3 regions of the Paenarthrobacter sp. 10N417 genome follow, and region 1 is predicted to be linked to each of the others. Evidence: riboswitches for the same ligand, from Rfam matches in the RefSeq annotation. Region 1 holds a riboswitch; each other region holds the start of a gene.
What was found. A riboswitch is a leader RNA that binds a small molecule or an ion and turns the genes downstream of it on or off. The one in region 1 is predicted to bind thiamine pyrophosphate.
Positions count from the first base shown of each region.

Region 2: another riboswitch for thiamine pyrophosphate. It lies ahead of thiC (phosphomethylpyrimidine synthase ThiC); the one in region 1 lies ahead of AC1DCM_RS13445 (ECF transporter S component).
Region 3: another riboswitch for thiamine pyrophosphate. It lies ahead of AC1DCM_RS22645 (bifunctional hydroxymethylpyrimidine kinase/phosphomethylpyrimidine kinase); the one in region 1 lies ahead of AC1DCM_RS13445 (ECF transporter S component).

Region 1 covers NZ_JBFTIL010000009.1:104,483-111,477, reverse strand. The annotation lists gene AC1DCM_RS13475 (Na+/H+ antiporter subunit D) at 1-544, shown strand, start outside; gene AC1DCM_RS13470 (Na+/H+ antiporter subunit E) at 541-1,107, shown strand; gene AC1DCM_RS13465 (MrpF/PhaF family protein) at 1,104-1,382, shown strand; gene mnhG (monovalent cation/H(+) antiporter subunit G) at 1,372-1,761, shown strand; gene AC1DCM_RS13455 (DUF4235 domain-containing protein) at 1,844-2,104, opposite strand; gene AC1DCM_RS13450 (NUDIX hydrolase) at 2,141-2,818, opposite strand; TPP riboswitch at 2,950-3,086, shown strand; gene AC1DCM_RS13445 (ECF transporter S component) at 3,164-3,784, shown strand; gene AC1DCM_RS13440 (ABC transporter ATP-binding protein) at 3,784-5,397, shown strand; gene AC1DCM_RS13435 (energy-coupling factor transporter transmembrane component T family protein) at 5,394-6,188, shown strand; gene AC1DCM_RS13430 (UDP-N-acetylglucosamine 1-carboxyvinyltransferase) at 6,305-6,995, shown strand, end outside.
Region 2 covers NZ_JBFTIL010000008.1:37,847-44,841, reverse strand. The annotation lists gene AC1DCM_RS12145 (hypothetical protein) at 17-469, opposite strand; gene AC1DCM_RS12140 (VOC family protein) at 590-1,462, opposite strand; gene AC1DCM_RS12135 (amidohydrolase family protein) at 1,540-2,622, opposite strand; TPP riboswitch at 2,719-2,826, shown strand; gene thiC (phosphomethylpyrimidine synthase ThiC) at 2,822-4,681, shown strand; gene AC1DCM_RS12125 (alpha/beta fold hydrolase) at 4,664-5,386, opposite strand; gene ffh (signal recognition particle protein) at 5,495-6,995, opposite strand, start outside.
Region 3 covers NZ_JBFTIL010000024.1:50,972-57,966, reverse strand. The annotation lists gene obgE (GTPase ObgE) at 1-1,487, opposite strand, end outside; gene rpmA (50S ribosomal protein L27) at 1,621-1,884, opposite strand; gene rplU (50S ribosomal protein L21) at 1,944-2,252, opposite strand; gene AC1DCM_RS22645 (bifunctional hydroxymethylpyrimidine kinase/phosphomethylpyrimidine kinase) at 2,630-4,180, opposite strand; TPP riboswitch at 4,172-4,269, opposite strand; gene AC1DCM_RS22640 (Rne/Rng family ribonuclease) at 4,416-6,995, opposite strand, start outside.

The DNA of each region.
Region 1 (6,995 bases):
CCTGTTCCTGGTCACTGGCCTGGTTGAGCGCAGGGGCGGATCGTCGTCCATTGACCGCTTGGGTGGCCTGGCCAAACTCTCGCCACTCCTTGCCTTGCTGTTCTTCGTCCCTGCGATGAATCTTGCGGGCATCCCGCCATTCTCGGGTTTCCTGGGCAAGCTCGGGCTCCTCCAAGCGGGCGTGCAACTGGGTACGCCGCTGGCCATCGTTTTGGTGGTGGGCGGCGTCGTCACCAGCCTCCTGACGCTGTTGGCAATTGCCCGTGTTTGGAACAGGGCATTTTGGCGCAAGCCCGAGGACGCCGAGTACCCCGACCCCGTGCTTCAGACTCCAGGAAATGTTGGGGTGCTTCCCCGGACAATGGTGGGCTCCACGGCTGGCCTTGTGGCCTTCGGTGTTGCGCTCACAGTCTTTGCTGGCCCACTGTTTCACCTCGCAGACGGCTCGGCGGAAATCATGTTGGACCGCACTGCCTACATCCATTCAGTCCTGGGGGACTCCGCGGAGGTACCAGCAGTGGGTCAGTCAGGGGCTGCCAAATGAGCCGTAAACCGATCTCCTTCCGCACTGAACTGCCGCTGCTCGTATGGCTGGTCATCGTCTGGGGTGCCCTGTGGAGGGACTTCAGTCCGGGAAACCTGCTGTTCGGTGCGCTCATCGCCGTGCTCGTGGCCAAGTTCTTCTACCTTCCGCCAGTGGAGCTCGGGGGCAGGTTCAACGTGCTGCGTGCCATGTCATTCGCCCTGATGTTCCTGGGCAGAGTGGCGGCAGCGAGCTTCCTGGTCTTGTACCTGGCCGTAGTGAAGGGTCCAAAGGTGCGCAGCGCCGTCGTCGCTGTTCCGTTGCGCAGCCATTCTGACCTCATAGTCACGGCAACCGGGCACGTTATCTCGCTGATTCCGGGCTCGTTGGTGGTGGAAGTGGACCGCTCGACGTCCACGCTTTACCTGCACGCGCTCAACATTTATGAGGATGCTGATATCACTAAGATCCGCCAGGAAGTCCAGAACATCGAGGCCGCGCTGATCCGGATCATGGGAACGCGCGAGGAACTCCACGCACTCCAGGCTGAACCCGGTGCGGGCATGGAAGGGGCAACCCTGTGAAAGAACTTGTTCTGCTGGTAACGGCGGTGATCCTGAGTTTGGCTGCGGTGGGCGCGATCATCCGCATCGCCATCGGCCCGTCCTTGTTGGACCGAGTCTTGGCATCGGACGTCCTGCTGGCCATTCTTGGCGCAGCGCTTGCCATCGACATGGCGATGAACCGGCACCRGAATAACTTGGTGTTGCTCGTGGCTCTCGCGGTGATCGGCTTCGTAGGCTCGGTAACATTTGCCCGATTTGTAGCGGATCGGAGGGATCACAGCAATGAGTCCTGAAGCGACCGGCGTGGATGCAGTCATTGATGCGGTGACGGCCGTGTTTCTTGTGGTGGGTGCCCTGATGTCGCTCGGAGCCGCAATCGGCCTCCTGCGGTTTCCCGATCTCCTGAGCCGCATGCACGCGGCAACCAAGCCGCAAGTTCTGGGTCTGTTCCTCATGCTGGCGGCCATGGGTCTGCAAATGCGCACATGGTGGGTTTGGCCGGTTCTGGTGGTGGCCTGGATTTTCCAGCTGCTGACTGCGCCGGTCTCCGCACATATGGTGGGCCGCTCCGCTTACCGGACCAAGCATGGGCACCGCGAACTGCTCACCAAGGATGAGCTTGAAGCGGTTGTCCAAAGGGCAGCCGCCGACGGTTCCACCCCGGACACTTAGAACAACGCGGGGTCACTTAAGCACCCTCCCGACAGCGGTGAGGGACCCTAACTGACCCCGCGTTGGAGCAACTATGCGCGGCCTAGACGATGTCCTGCGTCTTGGCGAAGCGGGCGATGGCACGCTGGGTGCCGCGGCTCGCGAAAACCTGGATGAGCGTACTGACGAAGGCCGAAATCAGCGCGAAGGACAACGCTGAGCGGAGGCTCGTTTCCATATCGTCGTGGCCCGTGGGCGGTTTGTTGCCCGTGGCCTTTTCCCAGCCCTTGTTGACCAACTTGGTGCCGACGAATCCGGCTGCCAGGCTTACTCCGGCACCCAGCAGCTTGAAAAAGAGGTTCATGCCCCCAGCCTAGCCTCACTTCCAGGTGGGTTGGGACTAGCGGCGGTTTTCCCGTTCTTTGAGGAAAGCTGCCATGGAACCGCGTGGTGCGAGGACAGGAACAACGTCGTGATCGGCTTCCCATACAGCATCTACTGTTCCGAGGCCGGCAATTTCCTTGAGCAGGTAATACGTGGGTGGCATCAGCTGCAATGTACCGGAGGCTTCAGCCGCCAGGATCCCGTCCACAGGCATCCAGAGTGATTGCCACGCTTCGGTGGTTTGATGCTGGGGTTCTGCTTCCGGAGCAGGCTTGGCTACGTAGAAGTAGGTATCGAAACGCTTTGGCATGTCCGTCGGCGTGACCCAATTGGCCCACGGTCGCAGATCTGAGGCATCAAGGCTAAGTCCGGCCTCCTCCCAAACCTCCCGCAGGGCAGCCGTGAGAACCATGCCCGACTTTGCCGGTGCGTGTTCGGTATCGACGGCGATGGAGGTCAGGCGCCAGTCTGCAGCATGCCGTTCCAGCAAGTCAGCCGGGTAATCCCATCCGCCCTGGTCTGCGGCATCAACCCGGCCTCCCGGAAAGACCACCATGCCGGCGGCGAAGTCCATGGTGGCAACCCTGTGCTGCACGAAGGCTTCGAGCCCGCCCGGGGTGTCCCGGAGCAGGATGACGCTCGCGGCAAGGCGGGCTTGGGGAACCGGGATGTCCGTAGTGGGAAGGTCCGTCATGAAATACCCCTTTGCCGCGTCGATTCTGCTGGATCATTCTCTCAGGTGTGGTTGCCAGCCGATTTGTGACTAACCCCCACCTCCCACGAACACCCACAGGTGTAAACTGAACCACGCCCATAAGGGCAGATTAATAACGACAGGGGAGCGCCGCCGTCGGACCTTGCAGAGATGCAGGAGACGCGAGGGCGCTGAGAGTGCGGACAGCCGCAGACCCTCGAACCTGATCCGGTTAGTACCGGCGCAAGGGAGTCGAGCTTCTCAGAGTGTCCGGAACCGGGCGGCGCAAGCCGGCCGGGAGTTCCGGGGAGCACTTTCCCCTCCTGTACCTCAGGAGGCAGAAAAATGACCACGGCAAGCGTGAAGAAAACCAGTTATAACTGGCGTGTTGTAGACATCGTGGTGGCAGCTTTGATTGCCATCGCCGGCGGCGTAATCTTCTGGGCTTGGTCCCAGGGCGCCGCAATCGTATCCATCCCCATGAACGCCGCCTATCCGCCGCTCACCGGTTTGATCGCCGGTGGCTGGATGATCCCCGCCGTTCTGGGCATGCTCATCATCCGCAAGCCGGGCGCAGCCCTGTTCTGCGAAGCCGTCGCCGCCACCGGCGAACTCATCATGGGTTCCCAGTACGGCACCACCGTCCTCATCTCCGGCATCCTCCAGGGACTGGGCGCAGAACTGGTCTTCGCTGCGTTCCGCTACAAGAAGTTCGACCTGTCCGCTGCACTCCTCGCAGGTGCGGGCGCGGGCCTCTTCTGCGGTCTGAACGATTCCTTCCTGCCCTGGGGCTGGAATATCGCCTACGAAGCGATCGACAAGCTGGCCTACATCGCCTTCTGCACGCTCTCGGGTGCGATCATCGCCGGCGCGCTGTCCTGGGTTGCCACCCGCGGGCTGGCCAAGACCGGCGTCCTGAGCTCCTTCGCGTCCCGCAAGGCTGCTTCGGAGCCCGTCTTTAACTAATGCCTGCGAAAGAAAGCAGCAACCAGCAAAGCAACCACCAAGTCCGGCCTGCCGCCATCACCGCCCAAGGGTGGGGATGGCGGCATGCCGGGCGTTCCACACCTGCCATCCAGGACCTCGATCTCCGGATCGAGCCGGGCGAGCGTGTACTCTTGCTGGGTCCATCGGGCGCAGGGAAATCGACACTGCTCCACGCCCTCGCCGGTGTGCTAGGTGACGAGGAAGACGATTCGGACGAGACGGGCTCGCTGTTGATCGACGGCGTCGCTCCCCGCAAGCAGCGCGGCCGCGCAGGTCTGATGCAGCAGGACCCGGAAACCCAGGCGGTGCTCTCCCGGGTTGGTGACGACGTCGCATTTGGCGCCGAAAACCTTGCCGTTCCCCGGGATGAAATTTGGGCCCGCGTCCATGAAGCGCTCGACGACGTTGGGTTGCGCACCGCAGCCGGCGGCGGTTTGGCACTGGACCACCCGACGGCGGCACTCTCCGGCGGGCAGAAGCAGCGCCTTGCGTTGGCTGGCATCCTGGCAATGCGGCCCGGGCTGATCCTGCTTGACGAACCTACGGCCAACCTCGATCCGCTGGGCGTGCTTGAGGTTCGAGACGCCGTGCAGCGCTGCCTGGACAAGACCGGTGCCACCTTGGTTGTAGTAGAACACCGTGTTTCTGTGTGGAAGGACCTGGTGGACAGGATCGTGGTCCTCCAGCCACCCTCGGCTGGAGGCGGTGTGCTCCTGGACGGTCCGCCGGATCAGGTGCTCACAGAGGCCCGCACCATGTTGATGGCAGCGGGAGTCTGGGTGCCGGGGTACGTTCCGGCGACTCGCGCCCGCAGGAGCACAGCTCAGGAAATGGGCGGCTATGAATCCACCGCCCAACTCCTCCTCGTGGCACAGGACCTGGCTGTTTCCCGTGAGAAGTCGCGCCGTCGTCGCTTCAAAACCATCCCACCCGTCCCCGTGCAATCGGGTATCAGTGCACAAGTACGGGCTGGCCAGGCACTCACCATCACGGGCCCTAACGGCGCCGGCAAATCTACTTTCGCGCTCACATTGGCCGGCCTTCTGGCGCCCGTGGACGGCAAGGTGAGTGCCGCCGTCGAGCTTTCCGAGGGAGCTGGAATCGACCCGTTCAAGTGGAAGGCGGATCAGCTGATTTCGCGTATTGGCACCGTGTTCCAGGAACCGGAGCACCAGTTCGTGACGGGCAAGGTCCTGGACGAGCTCATGTTTGGACCAAAGCATCTGGGCCATGGTGAAGAACGCGTGGATGAATTGCTGGAGCGTTTGCGGCTCACGCACTTGGTGGACGCGAATCCTTACACGTTGTCCGGCGGCGAGAAGCGGCGGTTGTCCGTTGCCACGGTCCTTGCGGCCCATCCCAAGGTGCTGGTGCTGGACGAGCCCACGTTCGGCCAGGATGCCAACACCTGGGCCGAACTGGCATCCTTCCTGTCGGAACTGCTCGACGCTGGAACGGCTGTTGTGTCCGTGACGCACGACGAAGAATTCAGTGCAGTCCTTGGCGGCACGGAGCTCCGCCTGGATCCGGCGCCCCCGCGCATCCCGGACCCGCATAGCGACGATGCCCGCCAGGAAGCCGGTGCCGCATGAGGGACGCCCTGAACCTGCGCGGCAACCACGCCCTCCTCACGCGGGCCAATCCTTTGGTGAAGTTCGTGTCCGTCTTTCTCATTTCGCTGGTGCTGGCGTTGTCGATCGACTGGGTATCCGCTTCAACGGCGCTCGTCGCCGAGCTGGCCCTATTCCCGCTGGCTGGCCTTACGCTGGGGCTTTTATGGCAGCGGGCCTGGCCGCTCATCATCGCTGCAGCGATTGGTGGCTGGAGCACCGCAATCGTGGCGGCTGACAGCGGGGCCGTACTGCTCGACGTCGGACTCTGGTCAATCAGCGAAGGTTCCCTTCAGCTGGGACTGGCTTTCATGTTGCGCGGCCTGGCGATCGCGCTGCCAGCGATCCTGCTGATGACGTGCACCGACCCCACCGACCTGGCTGACGCGCTGGCGCAGAAGGCGAAGCTGCCACACCGCTTTGTCCTCGGCTCGCTGGCCGCCATGCGACTGGTGGGATTGATGGCTGAGGAATGGCAGACCATCGGCATGGCCAGGCGCGCCCGCGGAGTGGGTTCGCAGGGCAGCCCAATCCAACGGCTGAAGGCAACACTTGGACAGAGCTTCGGACTGCTTGTCCAGGCCGTTCGGCGGGCCTCCCGGCTGGCCATCACCATGGAGGCACGTGGTTTCGGCGGCGGGCAGAGAACGTGGGCCCGGGAATCCACCTACTCACTTCTGGACGTCTGGGTGCTCCTGGGCGGGCTCCTCATCGCTGCCGCTGCGGTACTGACGGCCGTCGGCGTTGGGACGTGGAGTTTCGTCTGGCGTTAGCCGTTCTGGTGGATCTTCTCGAATCAGATATCGCACGGTGCGGGTAGGATGTGACGTTTGCCGCTGAATCGGAGATTTGTTGGCCACTTCTAACTCATTTGTGATATTTCTTGAGTATGACGCAACCTACCGCCGAACATGTAGGCCTCCTGCTCCGCAACGCGCGAAGTGAAAAGGGCTGGACGCAGGGGCAGTTGGCTTCTGAGCTGGGAACCAGCCAGAGCGCTATCGCCCGAATGGAGCAGGGCAAACAGAATCTCAGCCTCCGAATGATCGAACGGTTGGAGGCCATCTTCGGCCGCTCCATCGTCAAGGTGGGCAAGCCGCAGATGACGCACCTTCGGGTGGAAGGCGGTCACACGCTGTCCGGCGAAGTGGATGTCAACAGCAGCAAGAATGCCGGTGTGGCGCTGTTGTGTGCCAGCCTGATCAACCGGGGCACCACCACGCTGCGTCGGTTGGCCCGTATTGAGGAAGTCAACAGGATCGTTGAGGTGCTGACGTCCATCGGCGTCGAATGCACGTGGCTCAACGGCAGTGACCTCCGTATTCGCAGGCCCGAAGTCCTTGACCTTGAATCCATGGACGTGGAGGCGGCTCGCCGTACACGCAGCGTCATCATGCTGCTCGGGCCCCTCTTGGACGAGACCGCCGAGTACCTTCTTCCCTATGCCGGTGGCTGCGACCTCGGCACGCGCACCGTTGAGCCCCACATGCAGGCACTGCGCCAGTTCGGGCTCACAGTAGGGGCAAAGTCCGGCTTCTACTCCGTGGTTGCACCCCCTGCTGATGGGCACGACCGTTCCT
Region 2 (6,995 bases), on a different contig from region 1:
CTCCCGGACCCAACGGTCAGACAGACCAGACGTAGAGCCCTGACCGCTCCGCCTGTTCCACGTCAGTGGCCAAGGAGGCCAACTGCTGCACGTATTGACGCGATTCGTCCGCGCCAAAAGGCATGTCGTCCTGAGCTGCCCACGCCGCAGCGACGTCGTCAAGAACGTTCCCGTCGCCTTCGCTTTCATACGTCAGCAGCTCGGCAAGCGCCCTCACCATCGCTTCCGGAACGCCAAGGAGGGCGTCGCTGGTGACATCCACCAGCGCCAGCTCATAGTCTGCACCGGCAGCGTGGACGGCTTTGCCCGCAAGGTCCCCCAGTTGCTCGACCTCAAAGTCGGTGATGCCATCGATCCTGACGGCGGGTCCGGTGACGTCAGCGCCCCGATCCAAGGCAGCTGCCCTCTTGAGTGCTTCATCGTGGGTGGCTACAAAAATTTCGGCAAAGCCCATGGAGAGTGCTCTCATTCGTTCGTGCTGACGGGGCGGCGGCAACGGCCCAGGGGCGAATACCGTCAATGCCCAGCCTAGTGCAGTCCCGGCCCCTGCATTCGGAAGCCAGCGCGAGGGCGCTTCCCGCCAGGGTGCTTAGCGCACTGCCACGCGCAGCTTGTTGCGCCAAGGGTCTTCGAACTGCAACTCCAGGCCCGTATGGCGGTTCGCCACGGACGCAACTTTCAGCCGGTCAGCCAGTGCGGCGACGTCATCGGCAGTCGGAACTTCGATCAGGACCTCGCCCAGGCCCAGGGTATCCCTGCGGGGCCCGGCCCCGCGGCTGTTCCACACGTTCATCGCCATGTGGTGGTGGTAGCCGCCCGCAGAAACAAACAACGCCTGCCCGTGCCAGCCCGCAGTCCTCTCAAAACCCAGGGTGTCCACATAAAAATCCTGGGCAGTCTGCACGTCGCCTACCTGAAGGTGCACGTGCCCGACGCCGGCAGCGGCTTTCCGCTGGCCAGTCACGGCAGCCTCACTCAAGTGTTGCTGGAGGAAACGCTGGGGCGGCAAGGCAACATTGTCCATCACCACATTCTTGCCATCCCACTGCCAGACATCGCGCGGCTTGTCGTAATAGAGCTCAATGCCGTTGCCTTCCGGATCCGTGAAGTAGAACGCTTCGCTCACCAAATGGTCGGCACTGCCCACAAAAGCGCGCGGCTCATACTCTGCGGCCGTGGCGATGGTGGCCGCCAGGGAAGGCTGGTCCTGGAACAGGATGGCTGTATGGAAAAGCCCGGCTTCCCCACGGCCTGGAATCTGCAGGCCGGCAGCGGGAGCGAGATGGACTACTGGCTTACCCAGACGCCCCAGGTACAGTCCACCATCCTGCTCGGCCACGGTCTCCAAACCCAGGGCACGCTGATAGTAGTCAGTCATTACCCTCATATCGCCGACCTTGAGCATGACGGTGCCCATGCTGAGTTCGGCAGGAAGGAGGTCCTGGCTGGATGTCGTCGTCATGTGAAGCTCCCGGTTCATAGATGGCCGCCTTTCGGCACGTTCTACTTATCTAAATTACTTGAAGCTTCAATTTATTCCTAGCTGACGGGCTTGCCGCGCAGGACTACATGTTTCAGGCTCGCCACAGTTGCGAGGTTCTTCCTCGGATCATCCCGGCAAAGCACGACGTCGGCACTTGCCCCTTCGCTGAGGCCCTCGGCTCCCAGCCACTTCCGTGCGCCCCACGTGGCGGCGTCCAGGACGGCGGTGGGCGGCAGGCCGGCGTCGTAAAGTTCCTTCATTTCGTCAGCGATCCTGCCGTGCTTGATCACGCTCCCTGCATCCGTTCCCGCAAAGATGCCCACACCGGCTTCAAAGGCCTCCAGCACCCTTTCACGGCGTCGTTCCCAAAGACGGGTCATGTGCTCGGCATAGACCGGAAATTTAGGCGCGGCCTGGGCTGCGATATCCGGAAAAGTAGCGATGTTAATCAAGGTAGGAACGATCGGGACAGACTGCTCCACAAGACGGGGAATATGCCGGGGCAAGAGTCCTGTGGCGTGTTCAATGCAGTCAATCCCGGCGTCGAGCATGTCATCAATGGTGTCTTCAGCGAAGCAGTGGGCCGTCACCCTGGCCCCTTCGTCGTGGGCGGCCGCAATCGCATCCCGCACGACGTTCCGAGGGAAGGAAACCGAGAGGTCGCCCGTCCCGCGATCGATCCAATCGCCCACGAGTTTCACCCAACCGTCCCCGTCCCGGGCTTCCTTGCGGGCTGTCTCCACGAGTTCGTCCGGCTCCACTTCGTGGCCCAAACCACGCAGGTAACGCCGGCTCCGGGCGATGTGGCGTCCGGCGCGAAGAAGCCGTGGGAGATCCTCCCGGCGCTGAACCCAACGCGTATCGCTTGGCGAGCCGGCGTCACGGATCAACAACGTGCCGGCTTTCAGATCGGCCTGCGCTTGGGCAAGAGTTGTCTGCTCATCAACCGCCCCGCCGACCCCAAGTCCAATGTGGCAATGGGCGTCCACAAAACCAGGAAGGACCCACCCATCCAGCACGGAATCCGGCGCAGCGACTGGACGTTCGAACGTGAGTTTGCCATCAACGGACCACAGCCCGTGCCGTTGATCGTCGCCTGCCACAAGCACTGGACCGGTGAATTCGATGATGTAGGCCATGCCAAAAGACTAATCTGCCGATATGCCACAAACCTCCCGGATGAGTAAGCGCTACGACGATGACTGTGTCCCCGATCAGAGCTGTGGTAGCTTCGTCTACGACCACACGGGGGCCCCTGCAGGGGCTGAGATCGGACTGAAGCAGTCTGCGACCGTTGAACCTGTCCGGGTAATGCCGGCGAAGGAAGTGAGTAATCCTTTGAGCACCACCGAAACACAGCACAGCCCTGCCGAAAACCAGGCCAACATCAGCGAAAAGACGACGGAAACCGTCACACAGTCGCTGAAATCCCATTCGTTGGCTTGGCTGGAAGACCGCGCCCATGGCATCCGGGTCCCCGTCACGGAGATTGCACTGGAGCCCTCTCCCAACGGTGAGGCGAACGAGCCACTGCAGGTGTACCGAACTGCCGGACCGGGCAGTGACCCCGTGGTGGGCCTTGAACCGTTCCGAACCGGATGGATCGAAGCTCGAGGAGATACCGAGGCATACTCCGGACGGGAGAGGAACTTGCTCGACGACGGCAAATCAGCCGTACGCCGCGGCGCAGCATCCCAGGAATGGAAGGGAACGCAACCGGTGCCCCGCCGCGCCGTCGAAGGTAAGACCGTCACCCAGATGCACTATGCCAAACAAGGCATCGTCACGCCGGAAATGCAGTTTGTGGCGCTGAGGGAGAACTGCGACGTTGAGCTGGTCCGCAGCGAAGTGGCTGCCGGGCGCGCCATCATCCCCAACAACATCAACCACCCCGAGTCCGAGCCCATGATCATTGGCAAGGCCTTCCTGGTCAAGATCAACGCCAACATCGGAAACTCGGCCGTCACCAGTTCCATCGCCGAGGAAGTTGACAAGCTGCAATGGGCAACCCAGTGGGGTGCCGATACCGTCATGGACCTCTCCACCGGAGACGACATCCATACAACCCGCGAATGGATCATCCGCAACTCCCCCGTTCCGATCGGCACCGTGCCCATCTACCAGGCCCTGGAGAAGGTCAACGGCGAAGCCAACAAACTCACGTGGGAAATCTTCCGGGACACCGTAATAGAGCAGTGTGAACAAGGCGTTGACTACATGACCATCCACGCCGGGGTGCTCCTGCGCTACGTGCCCTTGACGGCAAACCGTGTGACAGGCATCGTCTCCCGTGGCGGCTCGATCATGGCCGGGTGGTGCTTGGCGCACCACGAGGAGAACTTCCTCTACACGCATTTTGATGAGCTCTGTGAAATCTTCGCCAAGTACGACGTCGCATTCTCCCTGGGCGACGGATTGCGCCCCGGTGCCACGGCTGACGCCAACGACGCCGCGCAGTTCGCCGAGCTCGATACGCTTGCAGAGCTGACCCAGCGGGCTTGGGAATTCGATGTGCAGGTGATGGTTGAAGGACCCGGACACATTCCCTTCCACTTGGTCCGCGAGAACGTGGAGCGCCAACAGGAACTGTGCAAAGGTGCCCCCTTCTACACCTTGGGACCGCTGGTCACGGACGTCGCTCCTGGCTATGACCACATCACCTCGGCCATCGGCGCAACGGAAATTGCACGGTACGGCACGGCCATGCTCTGCTACGTAACGCCCAAGGAACACCTGGGACTGCCGAACAAGGATGATGTGAAGACCGGTGTGATCACGTACAAGATCGCAGCGCACGCAGCGGACCTCGCCAAGGGACACCCGGGCGCAAACGAACGCGACGACGCTTTGTCCAAGGCCAGGTTCGAGTTCCGTTGGCGGGACCAGTTCGCGTTGTCCCTGGACCCTGTCACCGCCGAAGCCTTCCACGACGAAACACTTCCGGCCGAACCTGCCAAGACGGCGCACTTCTGCTCGATGTGCGGACCCAAATTCTGCTCGATGCGCATCAGCCAAGACATCAGGGACGAGTTCGGTTCCGCCGACGCGCAGGCCGCCATTGCAGGGATATACGACGGCATGCGGGAAAAGAGCGAAGAATTCCTGGCGTCGGGCGGCAAGGTGTACCTGCCGGAGCTGCAGCTTCCCACTACCCGGATGTCCTCCACCAAGAGGGCAGCGTCAGGAAACCTTAACTGACCTCGTCCGGACAATATCGGCTACGAAAGAGCGAATAATCCGGTCTCCATCCACCGAGTCCTGGGGCCGGTGCCCTCCCGCTGCTACGCGTCTGAGGGCACCGGTGTCCTCCAGGTACCCGGCGATTTCTTCGTACAGTGGCTCCCACCCGCCTGTCAGGACAAGGGTAGGAACGCCAGGAACAATGTGCAGGGGCGCCTCCCAAGGAGGCGCCTGGAGCCGGAGGCGACGTGCGGAACGGCGCGCTTCGGGCGTGTCAAGGCCGCTGGCTTCGGCCGAAAATGCACGCCTGAAATATTCGCGTTCGTAGTCGGCGTCCTTAAGCTGCTTCCGCACGTCAAACAGCGGCTCCATGAGCGAACGATGGAATGTCGTGGCAGGCAGCTCGGCCGTCAAGGATAAACAAGCCGGTTCAACAAGTGTCAGCGAGTGCACAAGGTCGGGGCGTTCAACTGCTGCCAGCATGGCGGAGATTGCGCCTTGCTCATGCGCCACCACATGGCCTCCACCAGAATCCACCAGCGAAGCCACTACGATGCCTACATCCGCAGCGACGTCGGATTCCAACGGTTCAGCCACTGGATCAAAGCCGTGCCGGCGGAGGAAAAGTGCGTCATACGACAGGGCCATACCGTGCTGCTTGGGCCATGCCGAGGCGCCAAAGCTCCCCAGTCCGTGGACGAAGACTACGCGCTGCTTGTGCATGGATTCACCCTAGTCCAGAGCTCTGACATCCCAGCCAAAAAGCAGTTGGCGCCGTTATGGACATTCACAACGGCGCCAGCTGTCACAGTATTGATTCGGAGGTTCCGCTTACTTACCCAGGAACTTCTCGAAGCCCTTGGGGAGGTTCAGCGTGGACGGATCGAAGTCCGCAGCGCCCTGACCAAACGCCGCACCCGTCGGAGCTGCCGAGGCCGCGTTGGCACGCTTGGCCTCAGCCTCGCGGAGTTCCTGGGCTGCCTTTGCGGGGTTGCCGGAGCGCGCCTTCTTCTTGGGAGCGTTCTTGCCACCCTTGCGGCCGCCGCCTGGGCCGCCCATTCCAGGCATGCCCGGCATGCCGGGCATGCCGCCCTGGGCCATCTTTTTCATCATTTTCTGGGCTTGGGCGAAGCGCTCCAGGAGGCCGTTGACCTCCGAAACGTGCACACCTGAACCCTTTGCAATGCGGGCCCTGCGGGAGCCGTTGATGATTTTGGGAGCAACGCGCTCATGCGGAGTCATGGACCTGACGATCGCCTCAACGCGATCGATTTCACGTTCGTCGAAATTCTCCAGCTGCTGGCGGATGTTTTGGGCACCCGGCATCATCATGAGCATCTTCTTCATGGAACCCATGTTGCGGATCTGCTGCATCTGGGCCAGGAAGTCGTCCAGGGTGAAGTCTTCCTGGTCGGCGAACTTCTTCGCCATCCGGGCAGCTTCGTCCTTGTCCCAGGCCTTCTCAGCCTGTTCGATCAAGGTCAGGACGTCACCCATGTCCAGGATGCGCGACGCCATACGGTCCGGGTGGAAGAGTTCGAAGTCGTCCAGGCCTTCACCAGTGGACGCGAACATGACTGGCTTACCCGTGACCGACGCAACCGAAAGTGCGGCGCCACCGCGGGCATCGCCGTCGAGCTTGGACAGCACGATGCCGGTGAAGTTGACGCCTTCGTCAAAGGCCATGGCCGTGTTGACGGCGTCCTGGCCGATCATGGAGTCGATGACGAAGAGGACTTCGTTCGGGATGATCGCCTGACGGATCCGGCGTGCCTGATCCATCATCTCGGCATCCACGCCGAGGCGACCGGCGGTGTCAACGATCACGACATCGTGAAGCTTCTGGCGCGCTTCTTCCACACCTGCGCTGGCGACCGCCACAGGGTCACCAGCAGGGTGATCCAGCTCCGAGGTTGCTCCCGGGTGCGGCGCGAAGACGGGAACGCCTGCGCGCTTGCCGACAACCTGAAGCTGCGTTACGGCGTTGGGCCGCTGGAGGTCGCAGGCAACCAGCATGGGGCTGTGGCCTTGCGCCTTCAGCCACTTTGACAGCTTGCCGGCGAGGGTGGTCTTGCCTGCACCCTGGAGGCCGGCCAGCATGATGATGGTGGGGCCGGTCTTGGCCAAGCGGATGCGCCGGGTTTCACCGCCGAGGATCTCCACGAGTTCCTCGTTGACGATCTTGACGATCTGCTGGCTCGGGTTCAACGCACCGGAAACCTCGGCACCAAGAGCCCGCTCACGGATGCGGGACGTGAATTCGCGGACCACCGAAACGGCAACGTCCGCGTCCAAGAGGGCACGACGGATCTCCCGGACGGTGGCATCGACA
Region 3 (6,995 bases), on a different contig from region 1:
AATTCGGCACGGGCGGCAGCCTTGGCTTCGCGTCGCTCAAGCTGTTCATCGCGCTTCTGTGAACGGGTGGGACGGTCGCCGATGTCGGCAACGCGGATGTCGGTACCGCGGGGAGTTGCCAGCAGTTCGGCACCGGCCATCATGGTGGGCTCCCAGTCAAAGACCACGCCATCGTCCTCACCGATGACTACGGTATCGCCAGGCTTGGCACCAACCTTGAAGAGCTCAGTCTCGACGCCAAGCTTGGCCAGGCGATCAGCCAGGTAGCCGATGGCTTCCTCATTGGTGAAGTCGGTCTGCTTGACCCAGCGGACAGGCTTCTCGCCGAGGACGCGGAACAACGGCTCGAGGTTCTTCTCCTCGCGGCGGATCCGGAATCCGCTCTCGTTGACGGCGCGGGGACGAAGGACAGGCGGGGCAACCTTGGGAGGCGCAGTCTCAACGGCGTCCCGTGCAGCCTTGACGATCTCCGCCATGGCGAAACCAAGCTGGCGCAGGCCTTCATGGCTGGTGGCCGAGACTTCGAAGACCCGGTAGCCGCGTGATTCGAGTTCCGGACGAACGAACTCAGCCATGTCCTTGCCGTCCGGGAGGTCCACCTTGTTCAGGACAACAAGCTTGGGACGTTCGTTCAACGGCACAACTTCGCCGTCGACGCCGGCATAGCTCATGTCAACGGCGTACTTTTCCAGTTCCGCCTCGATGATGGCCAAATCGGAGAGGGGATCACGGTCCGATTCCAAAGTTCCGCAGTCCAGGACGTGAACCAGGGCTGCGCAGCGCTCGACGTGGCGCAGGAAGTTGTGGCCAAGGCCCTTGCCCTCGCTGGCGCCCTCGATCAGTCCGGGCACATCGGCGATGGTGAAGCGGATGTCGCCAGCCTGGACGACGCCAAGGTTGGGAATGAGGGTGGTGAACGGGTAATCGGCAATCTTGGGCCGGGCAGCTGACATCGCTGCAATGAGGCTGGATTTTCCTGCGGACGGAAATCCGACCAAGGCGATATCGGCGATGGACTTCAGCTCCAGGACGATGTCGCTGGATTCGCCCTCGATGCCAAGCAGCGCAAAGCCGGGCGCACGGCGTTTCTGGGAGGAAAGTGAGGCGTTTCCGAGGCCTCCCTGGCCACCTGCAGCCGCAACATACTCCGTGCCCTCGCCAACAAGGTCGGCCAGGACTTCGCCGTCCTTGGTCTTCACCACAGTGCCGTCCGGCACGGGAAGGATCAAGGTTTCGCCGTTCTTGCCGCCGCGCCAATCGCCCATGCCGGGGCCACCGTTGGTGGCATGGCGGTGGGGGGCATGGTGGTAGTCCAGCAGGGTGGTGGTCTGCGCGGACACCCGGAGGATGACGTCTCCACCATTGCCACCATTGCCGCCGTCGGGTCCGCCGAGTGGCTTGAACTTTTCGCGCTTAACAGAGACACAGCCGTGGCCGCCGGTTCCGCCGGATACGTGCAGGACTACCCGGTCTACAAAGCTCGCCACGTGAATCTCCTCTTGCTGTTGCCAGCGCTGTTGCATAAATCAGAGCGCCATAGACGCCCTAATCGATTGTAATGCGGTTAAAAGAACGGTGGAGCGGGCCGTTTGGCCCGCTCCACCGGTTCAGAACTTGTTGTTACTCTGCAGCTGCAGCAGCAACGATGTTCACTACGCGACGGCCGCGGCGAGTACCAAACTCAACCGCACCGGCCTCGAGTGCGAACAGGGTGTCGTCGCCACCGCGGCCGACGCCTGCACCGGGGTGGAAGTGGGTTCCACGCTGGCGAACGATGATCTCGCCTGCGGAAACTACCTGGCCACCGAACCGCTTGACGCCGAGGCGCTGTGCGTTGGAGTCACGACCGTTGCGAGTGGAGCTCGCGCCTTTTTTGTGTGCCATGTGAAATGCCTGCCTCTAAATTTCTGGGGAAACTGAAAATCTGAACAGAGTAACCGAAGTTACTTGATGCTCGTGATCTTGATCTTGGTCAGTTCCTGACGGTGACCCTGGCGCTTCTTGTAGCCGGTCTTGTTCTTGAACTTCTGGATGACGATCTTGGGACCGCGAAGGTCCTCAAGGATCTCAGCCGTGACCGTGACCTTGGCCAGGTCCGCAGCAGCGGACGTGACCTTGTCGCCGTCAACCAGGAGCAAGGCGGGCAGCTCAAGCGTGCTGCCGGCTCCACCGGGGACGCGGTTAAGCGTTACGTAGTCTCCAACGGAAACTTTTTCTTGGCGGCCGCCTGCGCGGACAATCGCGTACACCACTTGGGTACTCACTTCTCTCGACGTTTCTTACTAAATTTGCGTGCGGAACCTTAACCGGAATCAGGCTTGGTTCGCGCTGTGCCTCAACGCCGTGGACTTCAGATCGAAGCCCGCGAGTCATCCCATGAACAATTCCAAGGGGCATAACCCAAGTGTTGGCGTAAGCACCGAAGATCAAGATTACGCTAGTTTGACCTTCAGCTGCAAATGAGGCCGCGTCCGGAGGCTATCGGGTGACTTGCATCACCAGTTGTAACGGACTCTCCCGGCACCGTGCCCATACAGCCTACAGGGTTTGTGGAGGAATACTGCGATTTGGCCGACGACGCGCTGGAGTTTTGTGGAATTGCCCCAGAAGGCAACCTCGGAAACCCTGCTCAGGCGAAGAGCCTGGGTGCATCAAAGAAGGCTGTCTCGTAGCGGCAAGACTGTGCGAAGGCCTCTACCATGGCCTCGCGTTCCTGCGCGGAGGCGAAAATTGCGGCGGCATCGGTAAAGTCGATCGCCTTCCGGGTTGCGGCAGCAAACTCCTCGTCCGCGTACGTCTTCAACCACTCGGCGTAAGGGTGGTCGCTGGGAGCGCCTGCTTGGACATACCCCGCGTGAAGTTGCTGCCCTACCTCCGCATACAGCCAGTAGCAGGGCAGGATTGCCGCCAGCAACACGGCGTAACTGCCGGAGGCTGATGTGGCCAGCAGGTGGTCCACGTACGACCTTGTCACGGGTCCGGTCTGTGTTGAGGCCGAGCGCGTGCTCAGCCAGTTCCGATGGAGCTCGGACTCCACTTCAAGGCAGAGTTGCGATGACTTCGCCCAGAAGAGCTGCTCTTCTTCAGTGGGGGCAAGTGCACCTGCGCGCGCCAAAACCCGCGAGTAGCCGTTCAGGTAAATGGCGTCCTGGGCCAGGTAGTAGTTGAACTCGGGCTCCGGGAGCCGGCCTGACTGCAGGCCCTGGATGAAGGCGAGACCGTAAATCGCATCCAATTCCGGCGCAGCTTCGGCCCACAGCCGCGCGGCAAAGTCGCCGGATTTCCCGGCAGGATTCAGCGCTGGCTCCATGTGGTGGAAGTGGTGGACCGGCCCGCTACCCTTACCCACCTTCAGCCCGTCGGCCGCCGCGAGGGCCTGCAGCAGCCACGGCTTTACCTCGCGGAGAGACGCCTCCCAGTCGCCGGTGCGGGCTTGGACCGTGGCCAACGCCGAGGAGAGCGAGCACCCCGTTCCGTGGCTGTTCCTGGTATCAACGCGGGGCCCAGGCACCTCGATGACGTCCTGTCGCAGCAAACCGCTCGTATTGACCAGCGCATCGGGACAGTCGTTTCCTGCCAAGTGGCCGCCCTTTACCAAAACCGTCGTTCCACACTCAGCAGCCAGGCGTTTACCCTGGTCAAGCGCCGTAGCCCAGTCGGGGGCTTCGGGCTCCCCCAGCAACATCGCCAGCTCGGGAAGGTTTGGGGTGACGAGATCCGCCAACGGCAGGAGGCTGCGCAGCGCAATTTCGGCGGTCTCCCGCAGAAGGCGGTCGCCGCTGGTGGCAACCATCACCGGGTCAAGGACCACGACGGCGGGACGCACCTCTTCGAGCCAACTGCGGACTTCGTCGATGACGGCCGCATCACCCAACATCCCGATCTTGACCGCATCAATCTCAATATCGCTGCTGATCGCGTCCAGTTGCTGACGCAGGAACTCGACGGGCGGAACATGGACTGCACTGACGCCCAACGTGTTCTGGGCCGTCAAAGCCGTGATGGCAGCCATGCCATAGCCCCCGTGCGCTGCGATGCTCTTCAAGTCTGCCTGGATTCCGGCGCCGCCAGAAGGATCCGAGCCGGCAATGCTGAGCACCCTCGGATGTGGCCGGGCCGGGACTGCTCCCATACCCGCGGCGCAGACAGGGTAGACAGCGGAATTCGACGATGAAGCCATGGTGGACATCCCTTCGCCGGTGCTAACCGGACAGGTTCAACGGGTCTGGATCTCAGCCTGGCCCGTGCCCGGCACCCCGTGTCAGTTTCCTAGCGTAGCCCGGAAGCCCCTCGCCCCGGGAACCGGACAGCTTCGGGGAATCGATGTGACTGGCGGGCAACGAAAGAGCCCCGCAGTATCCGCCGTAAACGGATGCTGCGGGACTCTTTGGTTGCTTAGTGACTGGTTGCCCTGCTTACAGCTCTGAAGCGGGAACTCCCACCCCAAGGATGATGGGTTCGTCCGCTACCTTCTTTTTGGCCGGCTCTTCCGCTGCCGGCGCCTTGGCCTCATGGGCAGATCCGCCAGCGGCAGCAGCAGTTACCTCGTGGTGTTCCACACTGGTTTCGTTTGCGGCACCCTGCGCCCTGCTGGCACTGCGGTTCCTCCGGCCACGACGACCACGGGCACGCGACGAATGATCGTGCTCATCGGTAGTGCCAGCAGAAGCACTGGCAGGGGAAACGGCGGCAGCAGCCGCAGGTTCGGAAACCGAAGCCGTGGCCTCTTCCTCCGCAGACGGCGGGGCACCGAGGTGCGAGAACGCCTCGGCCAGCAGGTCCAGGCTCATGGCCGGCTTGCCAGCAGTTGGTTCCTCATGATGTTCCACAAACGGAAGAGCCACTTCTTCGCCACCGAAACGCAGAACAGGAGTGGCGCGCGCTTCCCGAACCGCAGCCTCATGACTGGCCGTATCAGGTGCAGCCGGAACGCCAGCCTCGCCGGTTGCAGCCTCAGGGGCAGATCCATCGGTGTGACCCTGCTGGCCTGCTGCACGGGCCTGCTCCTCCGCGCGGTGAACCTCGTCATCGTGCAGGTGGGCGGCATGTGCTGCAGCGGCGATCGTGGCAAGAGCTGCCCTGGTCGCCTCAGCCTTCGCCTGGCGGACCGGGTCCACGGACTCCGTGGTCGCAGGAGCTGCGGGGGCGGCCGGCGTGCTGTGGACTGCAGGAGGCACTTCGGCCATTGCCGGTCCCCCACCCTTGCCACGGCGGCGCTTACGATCAGTGCGTGCAGCAGGCTGTTGGGGTTCGACGTGCGGGCGGTGATGCTCGGCAGCAACGACGTTGGCGCGTCGGTGCTCCACCGGCTCATCATGGGTGACGACACCCCGTCCGGCACAGTGCTCGCACTGCTCACCGAATACCTCGAGCAGGCCGGTGCCCATGCGTTTGCGCGTCATCTGCACCAGGCCCAGCGATGTCACTTCGGCCACTTGGTGTTTGGTGCGGTCACGACCCAGGCATTCCACCATTCGGCGGAGCACCAGGTCACGGTTCGATTCGAGGACCATGTCAATGAAGTCGATGACGATGATGCCACCAATATCGCGCAGGCGTAGCTGGCGAACAACTTCCTCGGCTGCTTCAAGGTTGTTCTTGGTCACGGTTTCTTCCAGGTTTCCACCGCTGCCGGTGAACTTGCCTGTATTAACATCCACCACGGTCATGGCTTCGGTGCGATCGATGACAAGGGAACCACCAGACGGAAGGAAAACCTTGCGTTCCAGCGCCTTGTGGATCTGTTCGTCGATCCGCCAGGCAGCAAAAATGTCCTGGTCCTTGGTCCACTTCTCAAGGCGGCCCACCAGATCGGGAGCCACGTACGTAACGTAAGCCTCGATGGTGTCCCAGGCGTCGTCCCCGGAAACGATCAACTTGGAGAAGTCTTCGTTGAAGACATCCCGGACAACCTTGATGGTGAGGTCCGGTTCGCCGTAAAGCAGTTCCGGAGCCAGCACCTTCGTGGAGGACGCCTGCCCTTCAATGCCTTCCCACTGCGCGCGCAGACGGTTGATATCGTGCGTCAGTTCTTCCTCGGAAGCACCTTCAGCGGCTGTGCGCACAATGACGCCGGCGTTCTCCGGCAATCGATCCTTGAGGATGCGCTTGAGGCGGTTGCGTTCGACGTCAGGAAGTTTGCGCGAGATACCGGTCATGGAACCGCCCGGCACGTACACAAGGTAGCGGCCCGGGAGGGAGATCTGGCTGGTGAGGCGGGCACCCTTGTGTCCAACCGGGTCCTTGGTGACCTGCACCAGGACGGAATCACCGGACTTCAGCGCATTCTCGATCCGGCGCGGCTGGCCCTCAAGGTTCACTGCGTCCCAGTTCACTTCACCGGCATACAGCACGGCGTTACGGCCACGTCCGATGTCAACAAAAGCAGCCTCCATGGAAGGCAGAACATTCTGGACCTTGCCCAGATACACGTTGCCAATGAGGGAGTCCTGCTGGGTCTTGGACACAAAGTGCTCGGCCAAGACGCCGTCTTCAAGGACCGCGATCTGAATTCTGTCGTCGCGCTGGCGGACGATCATCTGGCGATCCACGGACTCGCGGCGGGCAAGGAACTCAGCCTCGGTAATCACCTGGCGGCGACGTCCGGTCTCGCGGGATTCGCGGCGGCGCTGCTTCTTGGCCTCAAGCCTGGTGGAACCCTTAACGCTGGTAACGCGGTTTGACGGGGCCGTCTCAGTGATCGGGCGGGGCGCGCGGACACGGGTCACCGTGTTGGGCGGGTCATCGTCAGAGCCGCCCGTCAGTTCGAGATCCTGGTCACCCCTGCGGCGACGGCGACGACGACGCGACGTGACGCCCTCTTCGAGGGCTTCCGCTGCCGGAGCTTCTTCTTCGTCCTCAGTCTCAGTGCCGTCCTCGGCATCGGACTCGTCGCGTTCGTTTCCGCGCCGACCACGGCGGCCACGGCTCCGGCGACGACGACGGCTGCTGGAATCCTCCAGCTCCTCGGTTGTCCCCGTTTCCGGAGTTTCTTC